One region of the Pandoraea sputorum genome, then DNA from elsewhere that is predicted to be linked to it. Evidence: predicted binding sites of a transcription regulator. Region 1 holds the regulator's gene; the other holds the start of a gene.
What was found. Region 1 encodes NrdR, which represses ribonucleotide reductase genes. Its sites were predicted from a motif close to CACNANATNTNGTG; they were not measured.
Positions count from the first base shown of each region.

Region 2: a site for NrdR is predicted at 6,758-6,771, ahead of NA29_RS22275 (ribonucleoside-diphosphate reductase subunit alpha). Genes of this name have one in related genera too.

Region 1 covers NZ_CP010431.2:1,419,539-1,435,149, forward strand. Annotated here, with positions in the region: gene NA29_RS06460 (3,4-dehydroadipyl-CoA semialdehyde dehydrogenase) at 1-934, opposite strand, end outside; gene NA29_RS06465 (DUF4863 family protein) at 977-1,447, opposite strand; gene NA29_RS06470 (helix-turn-helix transcriptional regulator) at 1,566-2,480, shown strand; gene boxC (2,3-epoxybenzoyl-CoA dihydrolase) at 2,593-4,248, shown strand; gene boxB (benzoyl-CoA 2,3-epoxidase subunit BoxB) at 4,336-5,763, shown strand; gene boxA (benzoyl-CoA 2,3-epoxidase subunit BoxA) at 5,821-7,086, shown strand; gene NA29_RS06490 (DJ-1/PfpI family protein) at 7,298-7,879, shown strand; gene NA29_RS06495 (hypothetical protein) at 8,110-9,435, shown strand; gene NA29_RS06500 (LysR family transcriptional regulator) at 9,483-10,415, opposite strand; gene NA29_RS06505 (zinc-dependent alcohol dehydrogenase family protein) at 10,545-11,555, shown strand; ZMP/ZTP riboswitch at 11,587-11,694, shown strand; gene glyA (serine hydroxymethyltransferase) at 11,793-13,040, shown strand; gene nrdR (transcriptional regulator NrdR) at 13,058-13,540, shown strand.
Region 2 covers NZ_CP010431.2:5,040,434-5,056,044, forward strand. Annotated here, with positions in the region: gene NA29_RS25895 (hypothetical protein) at 1-271, opposite strand, end outside; gene NA29_RS22265 (ribonucleotide-diphosphate reductase subunit beta) at 739-1,881, opposite strand; gene NA29_RS22270 (aldose epimerase family protein) at 2,471-3,451, shown strand; gene NA29_RS22275 (ribonucleoside-diphosphate reductase subunit alpha) at 3,567-6,518, opposite strand; gene ampD (1,6-anhydro-N-acetylmuramyl-L-alanine amidase AmpD) at 6,893-7,492, opposite strand; gene NA29_RS22285 (DUF1269 domain-containing protein) at 7,994-8,506, opposite strand; gene NA29_RS22290 (PP0621 family protein) at 8,738-9,034, opposite strand; gene NA29_RS22295 (cytochrome C assembly family protein) at 9,041-9,925, opposite strand; gene ffh (signal recognition particle protein) at 10,037-11,401, shown strand; gene NA29_RS22305 (hypoxanthine-guanine phosphoribosyltransferase) at 11,509-12,057, shown strand; gene NA29_RS22310 (MarC family protein) at 12,193-12,786, opposite strand; gene NA29_RS22315 (proline--tRNA ligase) at 12,934-14,673, opposite strand; gene NA29_RS22320 (RNA pyrophosphohydrolase) at 14,901-15,587, shown strand.

The DNA.
Region 1 (15,611 bases):
GCTCGACCGGCACCATCGCGCGACGAATCGCCGTGCACTTCTGCCCGGACTTGACCGTCATCTCACGCGCCACTTCGCGCACGAACTGATCGAAGGCGGCGGTGCCCGGTGCGGCGTCCGGCAAAAGGATGGCGCTGTTCAGACTGTCGGCTTCCACGTTGATGCGCGCGGAGCGTTCGGTGAAGGCGGGATGTGCGCGCAACGTGGCGGCGGTGTCCGCCGAGCCGGTGAACGAGACCACATCGAACGGTCCGATGCGATCGAGCAGACCGGCGGCGCTGCCGCAGATCACCGACAGGCTGCCCGGCGGCAGAATGCCTGCGGCGACCACATCGGCCACCATGCGTTGCGTGAGCCATGCGGTCGACGTCGCCGGTTTGACGATGACGGGCACACCGGCGAGCAGCGCACCTGCCGCCTTCTCCCAGAGACCCCACGAGGGGAAGTTGAAGGCGTTGATAAAGAGGGCGACGCCCGGCGTCGGACGGAAGACGTGACGCACGGCAAACGACGCGTCTTTGGCGAGCGGTACGGTCGCGCCGTCGAGCAACGTGTGCGCGTCGCCCAGCGACGCACCTAGTTTTGCGTAGGTCGACAGCGTGTAAATCGCACCGTCGATGTCGACAGCGGAGTCGGTGGCGACCGTGCCCGAGTTGGCCGTGGCGATGGCGTAGTAGTCGTCGCGATTCGCCTGCAACGTGGCGACGATCTGCGAGAGACGCTGCGCCCGTTCGCCGTACGACAGCGCACGCAGCGCGGGGCCAGCCGTGTCGCGCGCGAAGGCGAATGCGGCGTCGAGATCGAGACCGGCGCTCGAGACGAAGGCGAGCGTGTCGCCCGTCACGGGATCGGTCAGCGCGGTGCGCTCGCCGTCACCGGCCACCCATCGGCCAGCGACATAGTTTTCCAGCAAGGCAGGGGTACTCATATCCATCAACCGAAATGAATCAAGCAGGGAAGCCGGGGCGCGCCGGTCTCAGGCGCTGCGCGTAAATTCGATAGCGCCTTCGGGCAGCAGGTACAGCACGAGGGCACGGCCGCTCGCGACCGTCGGCCGATGCGCGGTGCCCGGGCCGTACACGCACCAGCCAGCGGGATGTCCGTCGAACGTCGCGCCCGGCGTGAGCGGCATGATCAGATCGATTTCGCCATTGGGGTGCACGTGGTGCGGTCCGGCCAGATCGGCCATGTCGACGACGTCCACGGAAAAGCCGTGCGTGTCGGGCGTGGGCTTGATGACGCGCCCATACCGAATGCCGCCGCCTTCGCGATTGCACAGCCACCCCTCGGCCACGCCGGTGCGGCAGGCGTCGATGAGGGCTTCGTAACCTGGGGAGCCCGCGCCGTAGTTGGTGTTGAGCCAGTCGGCAAGCGAGCTGTCTAGAGGGCGGCCGTCGAGCTGACGTGTCACGTCGGCGATCAGCGCCTGAAATTGGGGCACATCCATCCATGTCTCCTGGGGACGTCGTGTTTGCTTTTTTACCGACGCATGGTGAAAATTAGAGCATGCAAATTTGACTGTCAAGCAATATATTACATGTTACCTGCTTCGAGGATCTCATCCGATGAATAAGAGTGCGCAAGCCGATGGGGTGCCGACGGCGCGAGGCGCCGGCGAGAAAGACCCGTTCCTGGTCGCACTGGGCGAGCGGGTTCGCACGCTGCGCGCCCGCCGCGGCCTGACCCGTAAGGCGCTGGCGTTGGATGCCGGAGTCTCCGAGCGTCACGTCGCCAATCTTGAGTCGGGCGTGGGGAACGCCTCCGTGCTGTTCCTGCGTCAGCTCGCACAGGCACTAAATTGCACATTGGCCGAAATCGTGGGCGACGAAACCACGTCTTCCGCCGAGTGGCTGCTGATTCGCGAGATCCTGCACGGGCGCGACGGCGAGGCGCTGACCCGCGCGCGTCAGGCGTTGAGCGAACTCTTTGCGGGCAGCGAGCGAGACCCCGACCGGCGTGGGCGCATCGCACTGATCGGCCTGCGCGGCGCAGGCAAGTCGACGCTGGGCCGTATGCTTGCCGACGACATGCACGTCCCGTTCGTCGAACTCAATCGCGTGATCGAACAACTGGCGGGCTGCCCGCCGTCGGAGATCTATTCGCTGTATGGCGCGAGCGCCTACCGTCGCTACGAGCTGCGCGCGCTGGAAGCCGTGGTGGCCGAGCATCCGCGTGCCGTGATCGCTTCGCCCGGCGGTATCGTCAGCGACGCCGCCACGTTCAATTTCCTGCTGACCCACTGCTATACGGTGTGGCTGCAAGCGTCGCCCGAGGAGCACATGAAGCGCGTGGTGGCACAGGGCGACCTGCGGCCGATGTCGGGCAATGCGGAAGCGATGGACGACCTCAAGCGCATTCTGGCTGGGCGCCAGGACTTCTACGCCAAGGCCGACATGAGCTTCGACACCGGCGGAAGGGCGCTCGCGGATGCTTATCTGCAACTGCGCGGACGCCTCGCAGTGCAGTTGTCATCCGATTGATCGGATGTATTCTGCAAAATAATTCATTTTTATTTGGGTAAGCGGTTGACGGTGGGTTTGTGCTGCACTATATTGCAATTCAACAAGATCATTATTCGAGTTGGAGGCAATCATGTTCGGCAAACCCCACGTCGACTACCGTACGGACCCCACGCAGTACAAGCACTGGAAGCTGACCTTCGACGGCGCAGTGGCCACGCTCGCCATCGACATCGCGGAAGACGGCGGTATTCGCGAGGGCTATAAGCTCAAGCTCAATTCGTACGATCTGGGCGTGGATATCGAACTGCACGATGCCGTCCAGCGCATCCGGTTCGAACATCCGGAAGTGAAGACGGTGGTGGTCACGAGCGCCAAGGACCGTGTGTTCTGCTCGGGAGCGAACATCTTCATGCTGGGCCTCTCCTCGCATGCGTGGAAGGTCAACTTCTGCAAATTCACCAACGAAACACGTAACGGCCTCGAAGACTCCAGCCGTCATTCGGGCCTGAAGTTTATTGCCGCCGTGAACGGCGCCTGCGCTGGCGGCGGTTACGAGCTGGCACTGGCATGCGACGAGATCTATCTGGTGGACGACCGCTCGTCGTCGGTTGCGCTGCCGGAAGTGCCGCTGCTGGGCGTGTTGCCGGGCACTGGCGGCCTGACGCGTCTGACGGATAAGCGCCATGTGCGCAACGACCGCGCCGACATCTTCTGCACCATCGTGGAAGGCATTCGCGGCGAGCGCGCCAAGCAATGGCGTCTGGTCGACGAAGTGGTCAAGCCCGCGCAGTTCGCGCAGGCCGTGGCTGCGCGTGCGCAGGAACTGGCGCAGGACAGCCATCGACCGGGCGGCAAGGGCGTGACGCTCACGCGCATCGAGCGCACCGATGAGCCGGACGCCATCCGTTACGAATTCGTCGAAGTGGAAATCGACCGCACCAATCGCACCGCAAGCCTGACCGTGAAGGCGCCGAAGTCTGCGCCGCCGAGCGACATCGCCGGTATCGAAGCGGCAGGCGTCAACTGGTGGCCGCTGAAGATGGCGCGCGAACTCGACGACGCGATTCTCAACCTGCGCACCAACGAACTCGACATCGGTACGTGGCTGTTGCGCACCGAAGGCGACGCAAAACATGTGCTGGCCGCCGATGCGTCGCTGCTCGCGCACCAGGATCACTGGTTCGTGCGTGAAACCCTCGGCATGCTGCGCCGCACGTTCGCCCGTATCGATGTGTCGTCGCGCTCGCTGTTTGCGCTGATCGAGCCGGATTCGTGCTTCACCGGCACGCTCGCCGAATTCGCCTTCGCCGCCGACCGCACGTATATGGCCGCGCTCCCGGCAAGCGAGGAAGACGAACCGGCCATCACGCTAAGCGAGGTCAACTTCGGCCTGCTGCCGATGGTCACCGATCAGTCGCGTCTCGCACGCCGTTTCTACGAAGACGCCGCCGAGCTGGACGCCGTGCGCGCCACCATCGGCCGTCCGGTGCGTCCGGACGAAGCCGAGCGCCTGGGGCTGGTCACGGCCGCCGTCGACGATCTCGACTGGCCGGACGAAATTCGCATCGCCATCGAAGAGCGCGCGGCGATGTCGCCCGATGCGCTCACCGGCATGGAAGCCAACCTGCGCTTTAACGGTAAGGAGACGATGAACACGCGCATCTTCGGCCGTCTGTCGGCGTGGCAGAACTGGATTTTCATTCGTCCGAACGCAGTGGGCGAGAAGGGCGCGCTCAAGGTCTACGGCAAGGGTAACAAGGCGCAGTTCGATCTGAACCGCGTCTGACGAATTCGTAGGGGGGGGCGGCAGTCGCCCGCCCGGACCCGATCAAACGTTTCCATAGAACACGTACGAGACACGAGGATTCCCACGATGGCTTCGATCAACTACAGCGAGAAGATCCCCAACAACGTCAACCTGTCGGACGACCGCACGCTGCAACGCGCGCTCGAACAATGGCAGCCGAACTTTCTGTCCTGGTGGGGCGACATGGGGCCGGAAGGCTCGCATGGTTTCGACGTCTATCTGCGCACGGCCGTGAGCGTCGATCCGAGCGGCTGGGCGCACTTCGATCACGTGAAGATGCCGGACTATCGCTGGGGCATCTTCCTCACGCCGGGCGAGTCGGATCGCAAGATCCACTTCGGCGAGCACAAGGGCGAAGCCGCGTGGCAGGATGTCCCGGGCGAGCATCGCGCGAACCTGCGCCGCATTATCGTCACGCAGGGGGACACGGAACCGGCGTCGGTGGAACAGCAGCGTCACCTCGGGCTGACCGCACCGTCGATGTACGACCTGCGCAATCTGTTCCAGGTGAATGTGGAAGAAGGCCGTCACCTGTGGGCGATGGTCTACCTGCTGCATCGCTACTTCGGTCGCGACGGCCGTGAAGAAGCCGAAGCGCTGCTCGGACGCCGCTCGGGCGACGAGGACAATCCCCGCATTCTCGGTGCGTTCAACGAGAAGACGCCGGACTGGCTCGCGTTCTACATGTTCACGTACTTCACCGATCGTGACGGCAAGTTCCAGTTGTCCGCACTGGCCGAGTCGGGTTTCGACCCGCTGGCCCGCACCACCAAGTTCATGCTCACCGAAGAAGCGCACCACATGTTCGTGGGCGAGTCGGGCGTCTCGCGTGTGATTGCCCGCACGGCGCAGGTGATGAACGAACTGAAGACGGACGACGTCTCGAAGCTGCGCGCGGCAGGCGTCATAGATCTGCCGACCATCCAGCGCTACATCAACTTCCACTACTCCGTGACGATCGATCTGTTCGGCGCGGACCAGTCGTCGAACGCGGCGATCTTCTATAGCTCGGGCCTTAAGGGTCGCTATGAAGAGAGCAAGCGCGACGACGATCATCAACTGAACGGTCAGATGTACCGTCTGCTCGATGTCGACAACGGCAAGCTCGTGGAGCGCGAAGTGCCGATGCTCAACGCGATGAACGAAGTGCTGCGCGACGACTACATCAAGGATTCGGTCGCCGGTGTGAATCGCTGGAACAAGGTGCTGGAGAAGGCCGGTATCGACTTCCGTCTGACGGTGCCGCACAAGGCGTTCAATCGTCAGATCGGTACGTTCGCGGGCGTGCGCGTGTCGCCGGACGGTCGTGTTGTGAGCGAGACGGAATGGGCCGCACATGAGCGCGAATGGCTGCCGACGTCGGAAGACCGTGCGTATGTGGCGTCGCTCATGGGCCGTGTGACCGAGCCGGGCAAGTTCGCCAACTGGATTGCGCCGCCTCCGTTGGGCATCAATCGTCAGCCCATCGATTTCGAGTACGTGCGTTTCAACTAAGTCATTGCCCAGTTATTGGAAAGGCCGCAAGAGCCATCCCCACAAGGAGACAGCATCATGAACGGCCCCGTTCCGGTCGAAGTCCTGAAGCAGCATCTGATCGATCCGGAGATCTGCATTCGCTGCAACACTTGCGAGGAGACGTGTCCGATCGACGCGATCACGCATGACGAGAACAACTACGTCGTGCGCGCGGACACGTGCAATGGGTGCATGGCGTGTATCTCGCCGTGCCCGACGGGGGCCATCGACAACTGGCGCGACGTGCTCAGAGCCGAGGCCTATGCTGTCGACGACCAGCTCACGTGGGACGAACTGCCCGTGCAGGATGACGCGCTTGCCGGGCAGGGCACGATTGGCGAGGCGTCGGAGGGCGCGGCGGGTGGTGCGTCCGGTGCCTCGGCCGATTCGTCGGAGCCCGTCATCGGCGGCTCGGATCTGGTGCGCGGCTCGGTCGTGCCGCCCTGGTCCGCCGCGAAGCCGTACGTCAACCTCTATAACCACAAGGCCCCGGTGCAGGCCACCGTGGTCGGCAACTATCGCGTGACGGACGCGAGTACCGAGAGCGATATCCATCACATCGTGCTCGACTTCGGCAAGCAACCGTTCCCGGTGCTCGAAGGGCAGTCCATCGGCATCATCCCTCCGGGCACGACGGCGGACGGGCGTGCGCACCATGCGCGTCAGTATTCGATTGCGTCGCCGCGCGATGGGGAACGTCCGGGTTACAACAATCTGGCGCTCACGGTGAAGCGCGTGACGAAGGATCATCAGGGACAGGCCGTCGGTGGCGTGTGCTCGAACTATCTGTGCGACCTGAAGAAGGGCGACGTGGTCAACGTGATGGGGCCATTCGGCAGCACGTTCCTGATGCCGAACCACGCCGACTCGCATCTTCTGATGATCTGCACCGGCACGGGCGCGGCGCCGATGCGCGCGATGACCGAATACCGTCGTCGTCGCCGCATGAAGGGCGCGACCGGCAAGCTGATGCTGTTCTTCGGTGCGCGCACGCAGGGCGAGTTGCCGTACTTCGGTCCGCTGCTCAATCTGCCGAAGGATTTCATCGATACCAATCTCGCGTTCTCTCGCACGCCGGGAAGCCCCAAGCGTTACGTGCAGGATGCGATGCGCGAGCGTGCGGCCGATGTGGCGGCGTTGCTGCGGCACGAGCATACGTACATCTATGTCTGCGGGCTGAAGGGGATGGAGGACGGTGTGCTCCAGGTGTTGCAGACCATCGCCGGTGAGGCCGGTCTCGACTGGCAGACGCTCTGGCAGCGGATGAAGACGGAAGGGCGTCTGCATCTGGAAACTTATTGACGACTCAGGCGCGCGGCGTTGCACCGCACTTCGCGAAGCGGAGGCCTCACGATTGACCGACGGCGTTTTGCGCCGACTTAACACCGCGTGTTTCGGCACGCGGTTTTTTTTCGTCCCGATGGTATTCGATGCTGTCTCAAGTGCGTCACCGGAATTGAGTAACATGGAGGAGCTGTTTCCCTTCCATTTTTTTCTCTGAACGGAGAGTCACATGGGCAAGAAGCGGATTCTGGTGTTGGCGGGCGACTACGTCGAAGACTACGAGCTGATGGTGCCGGTGCAGGCGCTGATGGCCGTCGGGCATCGCGTGGAAGTCGTCTGCCCTGGCAAGAAGGCGGGCGACAAGGTGCGCACTGCGATTCACGATTTCGAAGGCGATCAGACCTACAGCGAGAAGCGCGGTCACGACTTCACGCTCAACGCGACGTTCGATGGCCTCTCGCCAGCGGACTTCGACGCGCTGGTGATCCCTGGTGGCCGCGCCCCTGAATATCTGCGGCTCAACGAGCAGGTGCTCGCCGCCGTGCGCCACTTTGCCGAGAACGACAAGCCGATTGCCGCGATCTGTCACGGCGCGCAGTTGCTCGCGGCCGCAGGTGTGATCGAAGGGCGCGAATGCTCGGCGTACCCCGCTTGTGCACCGGAAGTGCGTCTGGCGGGCGGTAAGTACATGGAGATCGCCATCGACGACGCCCATACCGATGGCAAACTTGTCACCGCCCCGGCGTGGCCCGCGCACCCCGCGTGGATCGCACAGTTCCTCGCCGTGCTCGGCACGAAAATCGAGCTGTAATGCCGCAGTAAAGCAGCCGTAGTGCAGCAGTAATGCAGCAGTAATGCAGGACCTCCCATCGGACGTCGCCGCCGCTGCGGTCGTTGCCGCAGACGCGCGGCGGATTTGTCCGATCTTGCCTCATTTTCGAAAGCTGGATGCGCGACGCCGCAGCAAGATTGCCGCTCTCAACCGGGGTGGCCGGCGTCCGCACACGTCACGGCCCCCTGCCACGACCAGGGAGCGTCGCGATGCAGGTCAACACTTTCCTCGTTCACAGTGACATCGATCACCACCGTCACGACCAACCAATCGGCGACGCCACCGGGCGCGCCGGTTTGTTGCCGGAAGCCGGGCCGCAGGGCATCTTCGGTGCGGTCGTCGGGCACGACGGCAGTGGTGCGTCGCTGCCGGACATCGGCCCCTACGATTTTTCCAGCGCCACACGCGTGACCGATGCCATGCCGATGGGCAGCACGGGCGCGGCGATCCGCATGTCGCTCACGCTGCGTGCGGATATGCCTCAGTACGTCGTCAAGGCGTGCCCGAGCGCAGGGCATGCCGCACAGGCATGGCTGGCGTCGCGGCTCTTCGGCGCCGTGGGACTGGCGACGCCTACGGCAGTCCTCGCGCACGGTTGTTCGCAGGCGTTCGACGGGACGCTCGATCCGGCGCGCGTCTATCTGGCGACGACGTTTCTGTCCCGATATCAGGATCTCGGCGACTGGCTGGAGAGCGACGATGCGTGGCGTGTCTTCGAAGGCAAACCCGGTGTCGACGGGCTCGACGTCGGTGGGCTGCAACGGGCGAGGGACGAAGCGATGGCGGCGGGGCGGCAGATGGCGGGACTCGTGGCATCCAACGGCGTGCCGTTCCATGCGCTAAGCGGTGAGGCGGCAAGGGGGTATGCCGATGCACTGGCGCGTCGCAATGCTATGCGGCATCGGCTCTGTCACGCGCTGCCGGACGTCTATCAATGTGCGCTCGAGCGTCACTATGTCGCCGGGCTCTGGCTCGGCAACGGGAATCTGTGCAACGTCTTCATGGAGAACCTCGGCGTCTGGCGCGACAAGAACGACCTGCCGTATGCGATGTCGCTCGACTTCGACGCGGCAGACTTCACCGACACGCCTGCGGCAAACGCGCTCGCGGATCTCTCTCAATTTCACTGTGGCGATCATTACGCGCCCCATGTCCGTCGTCTGAAGGGACTCACAGGCGAGGCGTCGAACAAGACAGTGCACGATGAATTGAAGAACCCGGTCGGTGTGCGCGCGCTGGCGGCCGAAATGGCCTACCGGCTGGGCCGGATTTCGGCGCAGAACATTCGCCCGTGGGCGCAAAGCGCGCATGCGGTGGCGAGGGCCGGGGACGCGGCGCGCGATGCTTCGCCCGACGTTGCCGCCGCGTGCATTGAACCGGATGCGCTCGTGCATCGGCTGCTGGCACGACGCGATCAACTGGTGGAGGGCCTCGGCGGCACATGGGCTGCGCAAATCTGGGCGCACATGTACGGCACGCGTGCCAGGGCGGTAGACGCGCGGCAGGAACCGTTCCTGTGTGCAGGGCAGCGTTGAGCGCCGACGTTTGCGTCAGACGCTTCACCCTTCACGTCGTCTGACCATCAGGTCGTCGTCGGCATCCCCAGCAATGCCGGTGCGGCGCTCACGAGCGTATCGATGGCGGCGCGCAGCTTGGGAGACGGATGCCGCGTGTCGGGCCAGACCAGATGCAACGGTGTGCCGGGCGCGCGAATCTGCGGCAGCAGGCGTACCAGCGTGCCGTCGGCGATCGCGCGCATGATGACCCAGTGCGGCATGCAAGCGATGCCGAGCCCCTGTTCGGCGGCATCCACGAGCGCGATCAGATCGTCGAGGATGAAGCGCGGCGAGCGATGCGGGCCGTCGGCGGGCATCATCGGCGTGGGCCATCGGTACAGATTGCCCGCGCGTCCGTACATCAGACATTCGTGAGCGGCGAGATCGTCGACCGTCTGCGGTGTGCCATACGTCGCCAGATAGGCAGGGGACGCACACAGCATCATCGTCTGCTCGCCAAGCGAGCGCGCCTTGAGTCCGGGCGTGTCGTCGAGCCGCCCGCTGCGCACGGCCAGATCGTAGCCCTCTTCCACCAGATCGATGCGGCTGTCGCAGAACGCCATCTCGAGACGCAACTGCGGATGCGCCTTCGCCAGCGTCAGCAAGACCGGCGCGATGCATTGACGCCCGATGTGCACGGGCATCGTCACGCGTAACTTGCCCATCGGCGTCTGCGAACCGGCGCTTAGCTCGTCTTCTGCTTCGGACAGTTCCGTCAGCACCTTCGTGCAACGTTGATAGAACGTCTGGCCCTCACCGGTCAGATGCTGGCTGCGGGTCGTGCGGTGGAACAGGCGCACGCCCAGCCGCGCCTCCAGTCGGCCGATGCGTTTGGCGACAGCCGAGCGGGTGAGATGCAGCCGTTCGGCCGCGCCCGCAAAGCTCCCGGCGTCGACCGCCGCGACGAACGCTGAGATGCCCGAAAGCCGGTCGGGCGTGTAGGTCTCATTGGTTCTCATAAGTCGCCAATCAGTAGAGAATTTACCGTCACTGCTGCGAAGTATTCTCCAATAAGCTGATCCTTGTCCACCCGGCTCGCCGGGATATCCGTTTTGAAAACGTCGACGAGGAAATTGGCAATGACAACGATGCAGCAATGGCAAATGACGACGCTGGGCGAAGCCTCGCTCAAACTGGCGACCGTGGAAGTCCCGACGCCCGGGCCGCGCGAAGTGCTCGTGAAAGTGAACGCTGTGTCGCTCAACTATCGCGACGCCCTCATGATCGATACCGGCATGGGATTGCCGGTGACGTTCCCATTCGTGCCCGGTTCGGACATGGCAGGGGAAGTGGTGGCCGTAGGCGATGGCGTGACGCGCGTGGGGGTGGGCGAGCGCGTCATCAACACGTTCTGGGATCGCTGGAACGAGGGGGAACTGGCACCGGCCGGTTTGCAGATATTCGGTGGCACCTTGCAGGGGGTGCTTCGGGAGTACGCCGTATTCGACGAGGCGGCGCTCGTGCGCGCGCCGTCCACGCTTGACGCCGCCGCCGCATCGACGCTGACGTGTGCCGGGCTCACCGCCTGGTTTGCGCTGTTCGGCACCGGCCGCAAGCTTGCACCCGGCGAGACGGTGCTGTCCATCGGCACGGGGGGTGTGGCATTGTTTGGCGCGCAACTGGCGCTTGCACACGGGGCAAAGGCGATCGTTGTGAGCGGCAGCGAGGAAAAGTTGGCCCGCGCGGCGGCGCTTGGCGTGACGCATGGTGTCCAACGCCGGGAAGGTTGGGCGGAAGAGGTCCGTCGACTCACCGAAGGGCGGGGCGTCGAACAGGTGTTGGAACTGGCTGGCGGCGACATGCGGGAGACGATGGCGGCGCTTGCGCCCAACGGCAAAGTCTCGGTGATCGGCACGCTGGGCGGGGATTTCCTGCAAATCCCGGTCTATCCGGTGCTGCTCAAGCGGGCGCATGTGCAAGGCATCGGGGTGGGGCATCGCCAGGGGCTGGAGGCGCTCAGTGCGATGATCGACCGCCACGGTATTACCCCGGTGGTGGACGCCGTCTACGACTTTGCCGACGCCGCGCAGGCGCTGTCTCACCTGCGCCGAGGGGCGTTCGGCAAGGTGGTGGTGCGCGTCTCCGGGTCAGTTGCCTAACGTCCCAAGCTCGCATAAACTATCGACGCCACAAACCCCGCGTGACTGGCGATTAGGGCGCACACCCTTGTGTGCCCGAGGTGGAGCAACCCACCGGGAAGCGCCGGGGTCTTATTTGCCGTTCGCCTGGGCAGCCGTGATGGTTGGTGCTGCCCTGTCTATCGTCTTCCGAAGCACAAAGGAAGACGCGCCGCAGCATCCCCTCCCGGAAAATCTGTTCAACTCAACGGAACCGCCATGTTCGACAAATCGAAATCTACCGTTGCCTCCGTCGATCCCGACGTCTGGGCCGCGATTCAGAAAGAAAACCAGCGTCAGGAAGATCACATCGAGCTGATCGCGTCGGAAAACTACACCAGCCCGGCCGTGATGGAAGCGCAGGGTTCGCAACTGACCAACAAGTATGCGGAAGGTTATCCGGGCAAGCGCTATTACGGCGGTTGCGAGTATGTCGACGTCGTCGAACAACTGGCGATCGACCGCGTGAAGGCCCTGTTCGGCGCAGAAGCTGCCAACGTGCAGCCGAACTCGGGCTCGCAGGCTAATCAGGGCGTGTACTTCGCCATGCTCAAGCCGGGCGACACGATCATGGGCATGAGCCTCGCGCACGGCGGTCACCTCACGCACGGTTCGCCGGTCAACATGTCGGGCAAGTGGTTCAACGTTGTGAGCTACGGCCTGAACGAAGCCGAAGACATCGATTACGATGCCGCTGAGAAGCTGGCGCAACAGCACAAGCCGAAGATGATCGTGGCAGGTGCCTCGGCTTTTGCGCTGAAGATCGATTTCGAACGCATGGCCAAGATCGCCAAGTCGGTCGGTGCTTATTTCATGGTCGACATGGCGCACTACGCCGGTCTGATCGCCGCGGGTGTGTACCCGAACCCGGTGCCGCACGCCGACTTCGTCACCACGACCACGCACAAGAGCCTGCGCGGCCCGCGCGGCGGCGTGATCCTGATGAAGGCGGAGTTCGAGAAGCCGATCAACTCGGCCATCTTCCCGGGCATTCAGGGTGGCCCGCTCATGCACGTGATCGCCGGTAAGGCCGTCGCGTTCAAGGAAGCCGCATCGCCGGAATTCAAGGAATACCAACAGCAAGTCGCGAAGAACGCACGCGTGATGGCTGAGACGCTGGTCAAGCGTGGTCTGCGCATCGTGTCGGGCCGTACCGAATCGCACGTGATGCTGGTCGACCTGCGCGCCAAGAACATCACCGGTAAGGCTGCCGAAGCCGCGCTGGGCGAAGCGCACATCACCGTCAACAAGAACGCGATTCCGAATGATCCGGAAAAGCCGTTCGTCACGAGCGGTGTTCGTCTTGGCTCGCCGGCCATGACCACGCGTGGTTTCAAGGAAGCCGAAGCAGAACAGGTCGGCAACCTGATCGCCGACGTGCTGGACAACCCGGAAGACGCTGAAAACCTGGCCCGCGTGCGCGCACAAGTGGCTGAGTTGACCAAGCGTTTCCCGGTCTACGGCTAAGCCACGGCGTCGCACGCATGCGCTGCCCGTTCTGCCGGCACGACGACACGCAAGTCATCGACTCGCGTGAAGCGGAAGACGGCGCCGCCATCCGGCGGCGTCGGAAATGCCCGTCGTGTGACAAGCGCTTCACGACTTACGAGCGCGTCGAACTCGCCATGCCGGTTGTCGTCAAGAAAGACGGCAGCCGCGCCGAGTACGACCGCGCGAAAGTGCGTGCCAGTATGCAACTGGCGATTCGCAAACGCCCGGTGAGTGCCGAAGCGATGGATGCCGCGATTGCGCGCATCGAGTACAAGCTGCTGGCCGGTGCCGAGCGTGAAGTGATCAGCCAGCGCATCGGCGAACTGGTGATGCGCGAGTTGAAGCGGTTGGACAAGATTGCGTACATCCGCTTCGCCTCGGTCTATCGAAGTTTCGAAGACATCGCAGAATTCCGCGATGTCCTTGAGGAAATCGACAGTCCGGACGTCAAGCCCAAGCGCAAGCCGGTGGCCTGACTGCGGGCGGCATACGCTGCCAGCGTTTAAGACTGCCGGACAGACTTAGGTGGGGAACGCACCGCCGGTCGAATGAATGACGAAAAACCCGTTGTGCCTGAAAGGGCACGACGGGTTTTTTTATGGGCATCCGCAGGGTGACCTCATACGTTCATGACGGACACCCTCGACGCGGAACAACCCGAAATTCACGCATGGGACGCGGCTGAAAGGCGCTCCCACGCCGTTGCACGCGCGCTGCACGCTTCGGCGCTTTGGGGAAATAAGAAACATAATAAACACTGTTTTGGGATGATTCGGAAAATATTTAAATCAATATTATAAGAATGGTCCCAAATGAAAATTCTGATTGAATTATGGGGTAAGTACTAAAAATTATCTGAGTTGACGGGATTTCGATAGTTCGTCTCTAGAATTCACAGCCTTGCTGGTGACAGGTGTGTTGCCGTTTTGGCGGTAGCGAGTTAATTCGCTATTTGATGTGAATTGGAAATAAGAGATTTATCGAATGCAAAAGAATCATCCGAAGTCGAATGTCCTGCGTCAGACGAAAATTTGTATGGCAGCTGCGGCGGTGGCGGCCGCGGTGTTGCCCGCCTACGTTCAAGCACAAGCGGTGCCGCAGCAGCTTGCGCAATGGGAAATCAGCCGCAATGACCGGATTTCAGAAATTTCGAATGCAATTGGAGATTTACAAAAGAATCTTGATAAAGCGCGAGCTACGTCGCGTTTTGCCGATAAGGTCGATATTCAATTGGCTTGGGTGAAGACGGTTATCGCCGATGCCGCGGGGAACGAGGATAGAGAGAAATCATTCAAGTATCTGGCGTCCTCCATTGCGGATGATTTAGAGATCGAGGACTCGCTGCTTACCGATGCGGGGCGGAAGCAAAAGCTTGCACTGTCGGCGCTCAAGGAAAAGCTCGATGAAGCCTCTGCCGCAGCAGAGGGTGGTCGGCAAGACGACATCGACCGTGCGCAAAAGGCACTGGAAACAGAAGTCGCAAAGCACGCACGTTTTCTCGCCGACAGTGAACATGCGTTCGAGGCGCTCCAGCGCGAAGCGCGTCTGCTAAGGACGAAACGCGATCGTGTGCAAAGCGTGACGTCCGAGGCAGAGCTCAACGGACTGACCAATACCCGTCGGCTCCGTGCCACCACGTCGAACGTAGCAACACTTGGGGGGGCGCCGACGTGGAGCGATAAGCATCTGACGAATTTTATGGGGGCGGACGCGACGACCGATACCCACAGTGCGCTTGGCAAGGACAGCATCCTTGAATTCACGCGTCGTTCGGGAGAAGAATCGGATGCGATCGCAGGAACGAGCGGAGTGCGTGACGTGGGCACGCTCCACGCGCGCGGGTCTGCAGACCACGACGTGCGCGTCGACGGCGGTACGCTGAATATTCACAGGGAGATCGCAGGGGAGGGCCGACTTGGTGTCACGGTCGGCAAGGGGGGCACGCTGCATTTTGCGGACGGTGGCATCGGGGTTTCGTCGAATGCGAAGGACGTGACGTTGTGGGCCGGACGCAGCGAAAAGGGATCGCCTGAAGGCGGGGCCATCAAGTTTGGTGAGCACACGAGCGCAGGCACGGCAACGATCATCCTACATAAGGGCGGAAGCCTGTATTTCGCCGAGGGTGCGAACGCTGGCGTCAGTGACATCGATATCGCGCAAGGCGCTAGCGCCACGTTCCACGCCGCCAATGCCGCCGTCGCGAGCATCCAAAACGACGGGACGCTGACGCTTGAGGCGGGGTCGAAGGCGGGACGTGCCGATATCCTCAACCAGTCAGGCGCGCGTGCGACGTTTCTGAACGCCGATCTTCAACGAGCCGAACTCGTCAATCAGGGCTCGATGCGTCTGGAGCGGACGCAGGGCGGATCGGCGACGTTGATCAACGGTGTCGACGCGCATGTCGACGTGCTCGATTCGGATCTGCAACAGCTCGGTCTGGCCAACGTCGGTGTCGTCAACCTGCGAGGCAACACGCTGGCAGACGGTGCCCGCATCGAAATGCTCGGCGGCAACCTGAACATCTCGGGTATCGAGGCGCAGGCACCG
Region 2 (15,611 bases), 2.1 Mb from region 1:
CCACCGTGCGGGAACCGCCGGCGAGCGGGCTATTCATCGGCGTACGCATCGGACTACGACCGCTTACGCTAATGAATTCGGCGCTGCGCGCATGACGCTGACCGTATGTGGTCACGCGCGCAAAAAAATTGCCGGCGACATTGCCGCCAGCAATTCGATTGTCTTGAGAAAGGGGGATCGCCAGATTCTTCGGGGGGTAGCTTGCCTGTCCCGTCATCGGGATGGAGGAGATTGCGATAGCGGATAAGCGATACAGCTTGCTATGCACCAAGGTTTTTACGCTCCGTAACTACCAGCTCTCTGTCGCGGGAGGAAAGCAGTGAGTGCTTTCGTGTGTTCATCGAGACTGCAATTTATTTGAGCGAATAATAATTCTTTTGTGATGCGATGTTAATACTTTGTGCGTAAAAAAGCGCACATCAATCGTAACGAAGAAGTCAATCTGTTGTATTTGATGCACATCACACTCGCATGTCGATGCGTGCGATGCGTGTGTTCGATGTCTTCGACGTGCTCTGCTGTGTCTTCGACATGCGCTTCGTTGCGATCTCTGAAGCGATCTCCGAAGCAAACTTTGAAGCGAGAACTTCAACGTGCGAGTGAGGATGATGTGTGTGACCGAAGTCTCTTCTTCGTCTTCTCTTGCATCAGTCACGCGTGCCAGGCACGCACACATCACCCTCTCGAAACCCGCATGGATGCTCGCTTTGCGCGACGCATCCATTTTTCACTCAATGCTTAGTCCCAGCTCAGTGCGCCACCGGTCTGGTACTCGATCACTCGCGTTTCGAAGAAGTTGCGCTCCTTCTTCAGGTCGATCATTTCGCTCATCCACGGGAACGGATTCTCTTCGTTCGGGTAGAGCGCTTCGAGACCGATCTGTGCGCAACGACGATTCGCGATGAAGCGCAGGTAGCTCTTGAACATGCCCGCGTTCAGACCGAGCACGCCGCGCGGCATCGTGTCTTCTGCGTAGCGATACTCGAGCTCGACCGCCTTCTTGAACAGCTCGCGAATCTCTTCGCGGAATTCCGGCGTCCACAGATTCGGGTTTTCCAGCTTCACCTGGTTGATCAGGTCGATGCCGAAGTTGCAGTGCATCGACTCGTCGCGCAGGATGTACTGATACTGCTCTGCAGCACCGGTCATCTTGTTCTGACGGCCCAGCGCCAGAATCTGCGTGAAGCCCACGTAGAAGAACAGGCCTTCCATGATGCAGGCGAACACGATCAGCGAACGCAGCAGCTTCTGGTCAGCTTCCTGCGTACCCGTCTTGAACGACGGATCGGCCACCACCTCAATGAACGGCAGCAGGAATTCATCCTTGTCGCGAATCGACGCCACTTCGTGATACGCGTTGAAGATCTCGGCTTCGTCCAGACCCAGGCTTTCGACGATGTACTGATAGGCGTGCGTGTGGATCGCTTCTTCAAACGCCTGACGCAGCAGGAACTGACGGCACTCCGGCGCCGTGATGTGGCGATAGGTGCCCAGCACGATGTTGTTCGCGGCAAGCGAGTCGGCCGTCACGAAGAAGCCGAGGTTGCGCTTGATGATGCGGCGCTCGTCTTCGGTCAGACCGTTCGGATCCTTCCACAAGGCGATGTCGCGCGACATGTTGATTTCCTGCGGCATCCAGTGGTTCGCGCAACCGGCCAGGTACTTTTCCCAGGCCCACTTGTACTTGAACGGGACCAGTTGGTTCACGTCCGTCGTGCCGTTGATCACGCGCTTGTCCGAGGCGCTCACCCGGCGCGTCGACTGCGAGGCGATCGTGTGCGGCGTGTCGTCTTGCGTGCCCAGAATGTTCGATGCAGGCGCAGCCGGTGCTGCGGCAGGTGCCGGTTTGGCGGTGGAGGTCTCTTCTTCCCAGTTCAGCATAGGGTCTCGGTCCGTTCAGGTTGATGCGAAACACGTTTGGCACGCGTATCGCCGAAGTGACAGATCAGCCGTTCGCGCACGAAGGCCGACGAAAAAATTGCGATATTGCTGCCGTCAATCAGAGGACGACGACGAAAAATCCGCGAGTGGCAATGCTTGGTATTGGGGGTAAAGCAGATTCGCTTTCGCGCAAATTTGAATGACAACGTCGACGATGACTCCGGTCCCGAGGCTGCAATCTTTGTCTTGCAACATCATGATCTCCCGACGTCGATCGAATGACTCCAATTTAGCACAATACCGTGATGCATTCCAGCCCATCGACACCATATATTGTGTCGAGTTATGCCGCCACCACAATACCTAGTGTTTGCGAGCATACCGCCGTCACGCGACGTGCGGCCTTGCGGGACCGGCATCTTGCCACGAAACGACGTCGCACGACAGCGTTTGCAGTGCATCAAAATGACGCGCGGCTGCATTGGCGTATCCTGTGCGGCAAGCGCCAAAGCGTCGCGGACCGGAACACAAGATTTCGGCGCGCGCCACTGCCTCCACCTCCCCGGCGCCAACGAAGGAGATACTGACGATGACATCTTCACGCGCCGACGGCGCAAAGGCCCCGGCCACCCCGGGCGCCCCGGCTGATCAACCGGGTCCGACACCGCTCACCCTCACCCCCGGCAAACCGATCCGCCTTGCCAGGGGTGCGCTCATCGCCGAAGTGCAGCCGGGTTGCGGCGCGCGCCTGTCCCGTCTGGCGCGTCGCGACACCCGCGGCGACCTGTTCGACTACCTCGTACCGCTCGGCAACGAGCCATTTTCCTCCGACGAATGGCCCAAGGCCGGTGCATTCCCAATGCTGCCGTATACCAATATGTTGCGCGACGACACGCTGCACTGGCGCGGCAGCACCATCGCCGTTCACGAGGCGCCCGCCACCTCGAGTTCGTTGCATGGCTGGGGACTGCGACGCGCGTGGGAGGTCGTCGACGAAAGTCCGCATTGCTGCGTGCTGCAACTCGACAGCCCCGCGCAACCCGAATGGCCCTGGCACTATCAGGCCTACCTTTCGGTGACGCTCGACGACCAAGGCGTCGACATGCAGCTCTCGCTCACCAACCTCTCGGCGCAGGAGATGCCTGCGGGGCTCGGCCTGCACCCGTACTTCCGCTGGCCCGCAGGCGCGCGCGTGACGTTCGAGTCCGAGGCGCTCTGGCGTTCGCCGTCTGAAGATATCCGCTGGCCGAGCGAGCAACGCGTGCACGTCGGGCCGATGGAAGTGGTGTCGGTCGGTGGTGGCCTCGATACGGGCGGACGTTCGACGTGGTTTGCCGAAGTCCCCACTGAGTCGGGACGCTTCGACGCCCGCATCGACTATGCGGGCGGGCTGCGCAGCGCCACCGTACGCAGCGACGATGCCACCTGGCTCGTCCTGCACTCGCCTGCGGGTCGCCCCTATCTCTGTCTGGAGCCATCGACGCATCGCGTGGGCGAGTTCGACACCGACCACGCAGTACTCGCTCACGGTCAGACGCTCGATCTGTCGATGCGAATCGATCTGGCCTGATCCGAAAACGGACGTTGGCCGCAGCCAAAGAAAAACCCCGTCGCCCTTTCGGATCGACGGGGTTTTCCCGAGGACGCGTGCCGCATGTGACATGCGGCACCGCATCACAAACAACTTACTGGCAAGCCTCGCACTCTTCGAAGCCCGGGTCGCCCGGACGCATCGTGCAGACGGCGCCTTCGGCTTCCGGCATCGGCTGCGCCAGCGGCGAGGTCGGCTCGGCCGAGAAGCCACCCGACACACCACCCGAGCTCGGCACCGCGTTCAGCGCACCGTGGCTGACCGTCGACTTCTCGACGTGCGTTGCGGCCATCGTACGCAGGTAGTACGTGGTCTTGAGCGCACGCGTCCACGCCAGCTTGTACGTCTCATCGAGCTTCTTGCCCGACGCGCCAGCCATATAGATGTTGAGCGACTGCGCCTGATCGATCCACTTCTGACGACGTGACGCCGCTTCGACCAGCCACTTCGGCTCGACTTCGAACGCCGTGGCGTAGATCTCGCGCAGGTCGGCCGGCACGCGGTCGATACGGGCAAGCGAACCGTCGAAGTACTTCAGGTCGGCGACCATCACTTCGTCCCACAGACCGCGGGCCTTCAGGTCACGCACCAGGTACTCGTTGACCACCGTGAATTCGCCCGACAGGTTCGACTTCACGTACAGGTTCTGGAACGTCGGTTCGATACAGGCCGACACGCCGATGATGTTCGAGATGGTGGCCGTCGGAGCGATAGCCACGCAGTTCGAGTTGCGCATACCGTGCGCGGCAATGTGCTTGCGCAGGCTGTCCCACTCGAGCGTGCTCGACAGATCGACGTCGACATAACCGCCGCGCTCTTCCATCAGGAGCTTGAGCGAGTCCTGCGGCAGAATGCCACGATCCCACAGCGAGCCCTTGTACGACGAGTACTGACCCCGTTCCTTGGCCAGCTCGGTCGATGCCCAGTAAGCGTAGTAGCAAACCGCTTCCATCGAACGGTCGGCGAACTCGACGGCGGCGTTCGATGCGTACGGCGTGCGCAGCAGGTGCAGGCAGTCCTGGAAGCCCATGATGCCCATGCCCACCGGACGGTGATGCAGGTTCGAGTTGCGCGCCTTCGCCACCGCGTAGTAGTTGATGTCGATGACGTTGTCGAGCATGCGCATCGCCACGCGAATGGTGCGTTGCAGCTTCTCGTGATCCAGCTCGTAACCGTTGGCCGTCTGCTTCAGGTGAGCCACGAGGTTCACCGAGCCGAGGTTACACACGGCGATTTCCGTCTCGCTCGTGTTGAGCGTGATTTCCGTGCACAGGTTCGACGAGTGCACCACGCCCACGTGTTGCTGCGGCGAGCGAATGTTGCACGGATCCTTGAACGTGATCCACGGATGGCCGGTTTCGAACAGCATGCCCAGCATCTTGCGCCACAGCGCTTGTGCCGGCACCTTCTTGAACAGCTTGATCTCGCCGCGTGCGGCCTTCTCTTCGTAAGCCGTGTAAGCCTGTTCGAAGGCGCGGCCGTATTTGTCGTGCAGATCCGGGCAGGTCGACGGCGAGAACAGCGTCCACTCCGCACCTTCCATCACGCGCTTCATGAACAGATCGGGAATCCAGTTCGCCGTGTTCATGTCGTGCGTACGGCGACGATCGTCACCCGTGTTCTTGCGCAGTTCCAGGAATTCTTCGATGTCCAGGTGCCACGTTTCCAGGTAAGCGCAGACCGCGCCCTTGCGCTTGCCGCCCTGGTTCACGGCCACGGCCGTGTCGTTGACCACCTTGAGGAACGGCACAACGCCCTGGCTCTTGCCGTTCGTGCCCTTGATGTGCGAGCCGAGAGCGCGAACCTGCGTCCAGTCGTTGCCCAGACCGCCGGCGAACTTCGACAGGAGTGCGTTTTCCTTGAGCGCTTCGTAAATGCCTTCCAGATCGTCCGAGACGGTCGTCAGGTAGCACGACGAGAGCTGCGAGCGACGCGTGCCCGAGTTGAACAGCGTCGGCGTGGAGCTCATGAAGTCGAAGCTCGACAGGATCTGATAGAACTCGATCGCACGTGCTTCGCGCTCGACTTCGTTCAGTGCCAGACCCATGGCCACGCGCATGTAGAACGCTTGCGGCATTTCGATGCGATGGCTATCGATATGCAGGAAGTAGCGGTCGTACAGCGTTTGCAGGCCGAGGTAGTTGAATTGCAGGTCGCGGTTGGCGTCGAGCGCGGCGGCCAGCTTGCCCAGATCGAACGAGAGCAGTTGCTCGTCGAGCAGTTCGGCTTCAACGCCTTGCTTGATAAAGCGCGGGAAGTATTCGATGTAACGCGCAGCCATCTCGCCCTGCGGCACTTCTTCGCCGAGGATTTCGCGGCGGATCGTGTGCATCAGGATACGAGCGGTGACCTGGCTGTACGCCGGTTCCTTCTCGATGAGGGTACGCGAGGCAAGGATCGCCGAATCGTAGACCTGCGACAGCGGCACGCCGTCGTACAGGTTCTTGATGGTCTCGGCCAGAATCGGCTCGGCGGTGACTTCGCTGCCGAGATTTTCGCAGGCTGCGCTCACCACGCCACGCAGTGCCGCCATGTCGAGCGGGCGCGACACACCGTTGTCGGTGACATGCAGCACCGGGGTGTCGGGCGTTGCGGACTCTTGCGCGGCCTCACCGGCGTGAGCGCGCTCTTGCGAACGCTTCTCACGGTACAGCACATAGGCGCGAGCGACGTTGTGCTCGCCTTCACGCATCAGCGCGAGTTCGACCTGATCCTGAATGTCTTCGATGTGGAACGTACCGCCGTTCGGGCGGCTGCGCACCAATGCGCGCACGACGTTCTCCGTCAACTGCTCCACGAGCTCGCGTACGCGCGCCGAAGCCGCACCCTGACCGCCGTTCACTGCCAGGAACGCCTTGGTCACTGCGATTGCGATCTTCGACGGCTCGAAACCCACCACCGTGCCGTTGCGTCGGATCACTTTGAAGTCGGCGTTGGTCGCCGGTTCGAATGCGCCCGTCGTCTGGGGCGCCGACGCACCCGTGCCACTGCCAGCGTTCGCGGCGGGCGTCGGGTTCGGGCGGGTGAGGTTTTCGTTAGTCTGCATGTAAAAACTCCCGTTCCAATGAGATGGTGCTGTTAGCGCACTTCCACCAGCAATACTGAGTACTGAAGTCGGCAAAAATGCGCCCTGGGGGCGCCGATGGAGCGAAGTGCTGAACACCGCACGACCGACGGACGGCCAAGGGTTCGAGGTGTCCGCTGCACGGCTTTGCTGCTGTGCCGCCCCACAAAACGCCGCAGGACAAGCACGGTATTGATGGATCTTGCTTCCCGGTCACTGACCACTATATGTAGTGGTTGGGGGCCGGATTGGCACTAAGTATAGTGGAGATGACGCACTCCGCAAACTCAAAAATTTCATTCCCGGGAAGGCCCGTCGGGTCTTCGTGTCAAGCAAAACCTGCCGCCCGGTGAGGGTTAATCTGCCTTCTGAAACGGCAACGCCTGCGCTTCCAGCGCGGCCATCCGCCGCAGCCGTTGCCACTCGAAGTGTGGCCCCGGGTCCGTCTTCCGACCAGGTGCTATATCGGCATGTCCGGCCACGGCTTGAATCGGATAATGCTCACGCAAAACACGCGTAAGCGCCGCCAATGTCGCGTACTGCGCCGCCGTGAAAGGCACGTCGTCCGTCCCTTCCAATTCGACGCCGATCGAGAAATCGTTGCAGCGCGTGCGTCCCTCGAACGACGACGCCCCCGCATGCCACGCCCGCGCATCGCATGAAACGAACTGTTGCAACGCACCATCGCGACGCACCAGAAAATGCGACGACACGTGCACGCCGCGAATCTCGTCGAAGAACGGATGCGCGTCGTGATCGAGCCGATTCTGGAAGAACGCCGGAATCTCGTCGCCGCCGAATTGCCCCGGCGGCAGCGAGATGTTGTGGACCACGAGCAAGCCGATGGGCATGCCTTGTGGACGCACGTCGAAGTTCGGCGACGGCAGGCGCTCTGCCTCCCGCACCCATCCTTGCGCGTCGAGTGTGAGCGCTGGCAGTTTGTCCGGCGCGTTCATGCGTCTGCCCTCGAACGCGTGGCGGCGTCGACATCCATGCACCGTCCGAATCGACTCATCGATGAAGACGAGGTAGATAGCAGCGGGGCAAACGACCGGAGCGAAACGTTAGGGGACGCAGATGACTGGAGCATGACGGGCACAACGAACTCCCGTAGAGCGAGGGGTGGCATTGTAGCCCACTTGGCGTGACGTCGCCGGTGACCGGCCCGGCCGGAGAGTCCGCCGCGAGGCAAGCGAAGTCCCAGTGTCATGTGGGACTTCGTCCGAAACAAGTCGAAAAATAAAAAGGAAATTCCCAAAGAAGAAGCCCCTCGCCTGACCTGGCCGAGAGGCTTCCGTGGGCGTGTCCACGCCCGGGGATGGCGCCGCTCTCGTGTCATACAACACGGACACCCTCCCGCGCCGCTCACAGGTGCGACGCTAATGGCCGTTGCCGGCCGGTAAAACGCGTTTGCACTCTCGATACCGTCACTGTCCTTGGTCTCCCTCCGTTCGATTTCAGGGGAACGCCGGAATCGCGGCCTCGATGCCCTCCATATGGGCTTCGGGGTGATGCTCCTTGAGCATCTCGCGAATCTCCTCGACGCGGCTCTCGCGCACATCCACCATCAGCAGAATCATGCCGCGCTCCAGCGGTTCACGAAACGCCTTGAGTCGCGAGTTGGGCACCGAGACACCGATCATGCTCGACACCCATGCGCCGAACAGCGCGCCGAGCGGTGCCGTCGCGATCATCAACTCCCATTGGGGACGTGTGCCCACGATGGGGAAAAACGCCGCGACTGCACCGACTGCCAGACCACAGAAGCCACCGATCACGAGCCCGGCTTCGGCGCCGTGCACGATATCGGAAGTCTGTAGCAGGTTAGCCTCGTGCAGTCCCTCCAGGTCCATTTCGTCACGTGCCATAAAGTGGATGTGACGCTCCTCGACTCGGGCGAGCAACAGATCGCTCATCGTGCGCTGGGCACTGGCCAGATCGGGAAGAAGGAAATACATCCGTCTGCGCATTAGCATATTGCGCCCTCCTGTCGTCGCCCCGTCCGCCTGTAAGACCGCTTCAACGCAACTCGACGAATGGGGTCGGTTACTGTGTTTTAGTGCATGCGACAGGCATGCGCAAGCCGACGCACGTCGCGAGCGGCAACGCACGGCGTTCACAGGAAAACAGGGGCATGGGCGCGATGAGCAGAGATGCGCGCAGATGCGCAATCGCTGCGCGGACGGGCCGCGCAGCAGGACTCAGACGCGGTGTTCGCGCGCGAGGTAGGCGTCGCGATGCGCGGTGCTGCAAAAGTGTTTGCCGCCAGCGCCCGACAGCGATTCGCTTTCGGGAAGATAGGTATCGCACTCGCTGCAACGCACCATGCGCTCGGCGGGCGGCAGCGATTGCTGAGTCGTGGTCTGGCCACCATTGCCCTGCGGCGTGCGCATGCGCTCATTTCGTTGGGGGCCTTCGGAATTGCGCTTACGCTCGTTGTGGCGCATCCACCACGTTCCGGCAATAAGGAGCAACAGTAACAGCAGGATATTGCGCATCGCGCTTCAAGTCTCCGTCATGCGATGCAGCACCACCTCAAGCACGAAGCGAGAACCGACATACGCCAGCAACAGCGCCACGAACGACGCCAGAACCCAACGCAGCGCGACCTTGCCGCGCCACCCGTAAAAATGCCGCCCCAGCAGCACCGCGCCGAACATCAGCCACGACACCACCGCGAACACGGTCTTATGATCGATGCGCACCGCGCGCCCGAAGAGCGCCTCGGAGAACATCACGCCGGAGATCAGCGTCAGCGTGAGCAGCACGAACCCCGCGCCGATCAGACGGAACAGCAGCTTCTCCATCGTGAGCAGCGGCGGCAGCGTCTCAAGCCAGCGCGAGAGCCAGCCCGTCGCCTCATTGCTGCGCGACGGATGCAGTTGCCGTTCGGCATAGATCATCAGCAATGCGTGCAGCGCCGCCAGCGCGAACAGACCGTAAGCCATGTTGGCGATGATGAAGTGCGCCTTGAACACCGGATTGGCGGCAAAGCCCAGAATGCGCACGTCCGGAAAGATCATCGGCAACAGACACGCGACGGCCGCCACGGGTGTGACCATCAGTCGCAGGCTCTCGAGCGGGAAAAAGAAACTCTCGATCCAGTAGATGCCGACCGAGAGCCACAACATGGCCGAGAGCATGTACGCGAAACCGAAGTGCATGCTGTCGGCGCGGAAGATCGTCTGATGCAGCAACACCCCGTGCAGCACGAGCGCGGCGAACAGCGAAAGCTGCATCGGCCAGCGTGAGGGCGTGCCCGTGACAGGCGCAGGCGCGACTTGACCGCCCGCGAGTGCGAGCGCGGCGTCGCGCCGGTATCCTTGCCACGAACAAACCGCCAACCCGGCGTAGAGGATGGCGGTCAGCGCATACAGTAAAATAGTCATGTTTGAAGTTTACACCAGCCCATGAGGGGCGCGCTGCCGTGCTTGCCACCGCCGTCTACGGCCCGGGGGGCAGGCAACCGAGGCCGCTGAAGGTCTTACAGGATACGTTTCATGCTCGACAATCTCACTACGCGCCTTGCCAAAGTCGTCAAGACCCTGCGCGGCGAAGCCCGGCTGACCGAGGCCAACACGCAGGAAATGCTGCGCGAAGTGCGCCTCGCCCTGCTCGAGGCCGACGTCGCCCTGCCGGTGGTGCGCGATTTCATCGCCAAGGTGAAGGAAAAGGCCCTCGGTAAGGAAGTCATTTCCAGCCTGTCGCCCGGACAGGCACTCGTCGGCGTGGTGCAGCGCGAACTGACCGCGCTCATGGGCGGCGACTACGAAGGCCGTGCCGCCGAACTCAATCTCGCCACCACCCCGCCCGCCATCATCCTGATGGCCGGTTTGCAAGGTGCAGGTAAGACGACGACCGTCGGTAAGCTCGCCAAGCTGCTGCGCGGCCAGAAGAAGAAGGTCCTGACGGTCTCCACCGACGTCTACCGCCCCGCCGCTATCGCCCAGTTGGAGACGGTCACGAAGCAGGTCGACGCAGACTTCTTCCCGTCGCAACCCGACCAGAAGCCGGTCGATATCGCCCGCGCCGCCGTGGACTGGGCGCGTCGTCATCACCATGAAGTGCTGCTCGTCGATACGGCCGGCCGCCTGGGTATTGACGAAGCGATGATGCAGGAAATTAGTGCCCTGCACGCTGAGCTGAAACCGATCGAAACACTGTTCGTCGTCGACGCCATGTTGGGTCAGGACGCCGTGAACACCGCCCGCGCCTTCAACGACGCACTGCCGCTCACCGGCGTGGTGCTCACCAAGCTCGACGGCGACTCGCGCGGCGGTGCTGCGCTGTCGGTACGTCACGTCACGGGCAAGCCGATCAAGTTCGTCGGTGTCGGCGAAAAGCTCGACGGCCTCGAAGTCTTCTACCCGGATCGCATGGCGAACCGGATTCTCGGCATGGGCGACATTCTCGCGCTCGTCGAGGAAGCCCAGCGCGGCGTCGACGTTCAGGCCGCGCAAAAGCTCGCCGACAAGGTCAAGAAGGGTGGCGACTTCGATCTGAACGACTTCAAGGCGCAGATCGGCCAGATGAAGAAGATGGGCGGCCTGTCGTCGCTCATGGACAAGTTGCCGGCCCAGTTCCAGGCCGCTGCCAGCCAGACCAATATGGATCAGGCCGAGAAGCAGGTGCGCCGTATGGAAGGCATCATCAACTCGATGACGCCCGCCGAGCGCGCCAAGCCAGAACTGATCAAGGCGAGCCGCAAGCGCCGTATCGCCGCCGGTGCGGGCGTTCAGGTGCAGGAAGTCAACCGCATGCTGAATCAGTACGATCAGATGCGCACGATGATGAAGAAACTCAAAGGCGGTGGCATGATGAAGATGATGCGCAGCATGAAGGGCATGATGCCCGGCATGCGCTGATTGAGACTCATCCGGTCGCGGTCCGGTCTGAACTACGGGCTTTCCGTATATACTCCGGGCCGCACACAGCGAAACCCCCGCAACACCGTTCCACAGGGTCGCCCCATATGAACCGCGAAGAAGCGCTCGAAGTATTCCGTAATTCCGAAGAAATCGTCTCCGCAGACGAGGTCAACCGGTCCGTCGACACCATGGCCAAAGCCATCAAGGCCGCCGTCGGCGACGACTTCCCGATGGTGCTGTCGGTCATGGGCGGCGCCGCCGTCTTCACCGGCATGCTGCTGCCGCGTCTCGACTTCCCGCTCGAATTCGACTACATCCACCTCTCGCGCTACAACAACACCACCACCGGCGGTGCGATGCAGTGGCGCGTCGCGCCGCGCGATTCGGTGCGCGACCGCGTGGTGCTCGTGCTCGACGACATTCTCGACGAAGGTGCGACGATGGCCGCGATTCGCGACCGCATTCTCGAGATGGGCGCATCGAAGTTCTACAGCGCCGTGCTGTGCGAGAAGATCCTGACGAAGGACAAGCCATCGCATCCGGATTTCTGCGGCTTCACCGTGCCGGATCGCTACGTCTTCGGCTGCGGCATGGACGCCAAGGGATACTGGCGCAACCTGCCCGCGATTCGCGCGCTGACGACGCCGCGCTGATAAGAATGTCGCACCGTCGCTGGGTTCGTCCCGCGACAAAAGAGAAAGGGGCCTGTTCGCACAAGGCCCCTTTTCTTTTGTGTCACCCGGCGGCGCCCGTCGCGCGAATCAGTAACAGGGTCGCCCGAATCGGCATCAAAACTGGTGGACGAAGACTTTTACGCCCTTCAGGATCATCTCGACCGAGATCGCCACCAGAATCAGCCCCATCAGCCGCTCGAACGCCGCCACGACCCGCGAGCCCAGCCATCGCTCGATTCTGTCGGCAAGCAACAGCACCACCGCGCACACGGCCATCGTCACGCTGAGCGCGGTAATCCATTCGAGCATGCGCCCCGGTTGCTGGGAGACGAGCAGCATGACAGTCGCGAGCGCCGACGGCCCGGCCAGCGCCGGAATCGCAAGCGGGACGATCAGCGGCTCACCGGCATCCGGCAGCGAGCCGTGGTCCGGACGCGGAAAGATCATCCGCAGCGCGATCAGGAACAGCACGATGCCGCCAGCAAGCTGCAACGACAGGTCGGTGAGGCTCATCATGCGCAGGAACCGCTCGCCCACCAGCATGAACAGCAGCAGGATCGCGAACGCGATCAGCACCTCACGAACGATCACGCGCGGGCGTCGGCTCGCAGGCACGTTCTTCAGTGCGTTCACAAAAATGGGAATGTTGCCGAACGGGTCGGTAATTAGCAGCAACAGCACGGTGGCCGACGCGAACGTGTATTCCATACAGACGACGCCTTCAGATATGACAACGGCAGCCGCCGGGGCGACTGCCGTCAAGTAATGCGCTTATGCCGATACAAGGCGCGCGAGACCTGAATGCCGCGCAACGCGCTACCGGCAATGACCGGCAACGCGTCACACGTCACTCGATCAGACCGCCTTGGCGGCGCGTACCTTGCCGGTGACGACTTCCGCCACCGAGGCGGCGTCGAGCAACTGGGCTTCCGTATCGCGACGGCCCTGATACTCGATCTTGCCTTCCTTCAGGCCGCGGTCGCCGATCACCACGCGATGCGGCACGCCGATCAGCTCCCAGTCCGCGAACATCACGCCCGGACGCTCGCCACGGTCGTCGAGAATCACGTCGATGCCAGCGGCCACCAGGTCTTCGTACAGCTTGTCGGCGGCAGCCCGCACGGCGTCGCTGCGGTCGTAACCCATCGGGCACAGCACCACTTCGAACGGTGCAATCGATTCCGGCCAGATGATGCCGCGGTCGTCGAAGTTCTGCTCGATGGCCGCGCCGAGAATACGCGTGATGCCGATGCCGTAGCAGCCCATCTCCATCGGAGCCGGCTTGCCGTTCTCGTCGAGGAATGTGGCGTTCATCGCCTCCGAGTACTTCGTCCCCAACTGGAACACGTGACCGACTTCGATGCCACGGCACAGGGCGATCTCGCCCTTGCCGTCCGGCGAGGCGTCGCCCGGCACGATGTTGCGCAGATCGGCGACGATTTCCGGCTCCGGCAGATCGCGCCCCCAGTTCACACCGGTGATGTGGAAGTCCTTCTCGTTCGCGCCCACCACGAAGTCGCTCATGTGCGCGACGCTGCGATCGACCACGAGCTTGACCGGCTTCTTCGTGCCGATCGGGCCCAGATAGCCCGGCGGCGTGCCGAACCATTCGACGATTTCGGCTTCGGTCGCGAAGCGCAGTTCGCCCAGACCCGGCACCTTGCTCGCCTTGATCTCGTTGAGCTCATGGTCGCCACGCAGCAACAGCAGCCAGACCTGCGTGCCGGTGTCTTTGCTGTCGGTGGCCAGCACGATCGACTTGACGGTGCGCGCCAGCGGGATCGAGAGCAACTCGGCCACGGCTTCGCACTTGGCCTTGCCCGGCGTCGCGGTCTTGGTCATGGCTTCGGCAGCGGCCGGACGCTCACCTTGCGGCGGCAGCGCTTCGGCCATCTCGACGTTGGCCGCATAGTCCGACGTCGGGCAGTAGGCGATAGCGTCTTCACCGGTCTCGGCGATCACGTGGAATTCGTGCGAGCCCGAGCCGCCGATGGAGCCGTTGTCGGCCACCACAGCGCGGAACTCCAGACCCAGGCGCGTGAAGATGCGCACGTACGCGTCGAACATCTTTTGATACGACACTTGAAGACCCGCACGGTCCTTATCGAAGGAATAGGCGTCCTTCATGATGAATTCACGGCCACGCATCACGCCGAAACGCGGACGAATTTCGTCGCGGAACTTCGTCTGCACCTGATAGAAGTTCACCGGCAACTGACGATAGCTCTTGATCTCGCGGCGAGCGATGTCGGTCACCACTTCCTCGTGAGTCGGGCCGACGACGAAATCGCGGTCGTGACGATCTTTCAGACGGAGCAGTTCCGGGCCGTACTTCTCCCAGCGACCCGACTCCTGCCAGAGTTCGGCCGGTTGCACGGCTGGCATGAGCAGTTCCAGCGCGCCGGCGCGGTTCATTTCTTCACGGACGATGGCTTCGACCTTGCGGATCGAGCGCAGGCCGATCGGCAGGTAATCGTAGATGCCGCCGGCAACGCGGCGAATCATGCCGGCGCGCATCATCAGCTTGTGGCTGACGATTTCGGCGTCGGCGGGCGCTTCCTTGAGGGTGCCGATGAAGAAACGAGAGGCTTTCATGCAGATTTCCGGGAAAAAAGAGGGTCAACGGCGCACGCGACGGTTCGGTCTGATGCAGGGAAGCGGGGCCGGGAGGATGCGGATTGACGCCGTGCGTCATCCTCGCATCCCCTGAGACACCCGCCGGCCGTACGCGCCGCCCCGGTTACCCGAGCCGCCGCCGGCCGCCGCGCCGGTGATTATCTGTTTATAATCGAAGCAATTTTAAAGGATTCAAGGGTGGTTGTATGCTGGACCGTGAAGGCTTTCGCCCGAACGTCGGCATCATCCTCTTAAACGCACGCAATGAAGTGTTCTGGGGCAAGCGGCTGGGCGAGCACTCCTGGCAGTTCCCGCAAGGCGGCATCAAGTACGGCGAAACGCCAGAACAGGCCATGTTCCGAGAATTGCACGAGGAAACCGGGCTAAAGCCAGAACACGTCAAAATCATCGGTCGCACACGCGACTGGCTGCGTTACGAGGTGCCGGACAAGTTCATCAAACGCGAAGTGCGCGGACATTACCGGGGCCAGAAGCAGATCTGGTTCCTGCTGCGCATGGTCGGACGCGACTGCGATATCTGCTTGCGCGCAACCGATCATCCCGAGTTCGACGCCTGGCGTTGGAACGAATACTGGGTGCCGCTCGACGCTGTGATCGAATTCAAGCGCGATGTGTATCAGCTCGCCCTGAACGAACTCTCGCGTTATCTGCGACGCTCGGCTGCACGCGCCCAGCAGGACAGGCGACGGTTCCCACGCGCCGGCGCCCGGGTCGGCGAGATGCCGCCGGGGGCTACGGATGCGTCGCATGAGCAGGAGGACAGCTACGGCGGCGGCGATTGTGGCGACAGTGACGGCAGCAACACCGCCGATCCTGCAGCCAACACCGGCAATGCCGACAGTGCCGACCTTCAGCACCGCCGGGGGCACTGAACCGGGCGGCTGACGGCCTGTCTC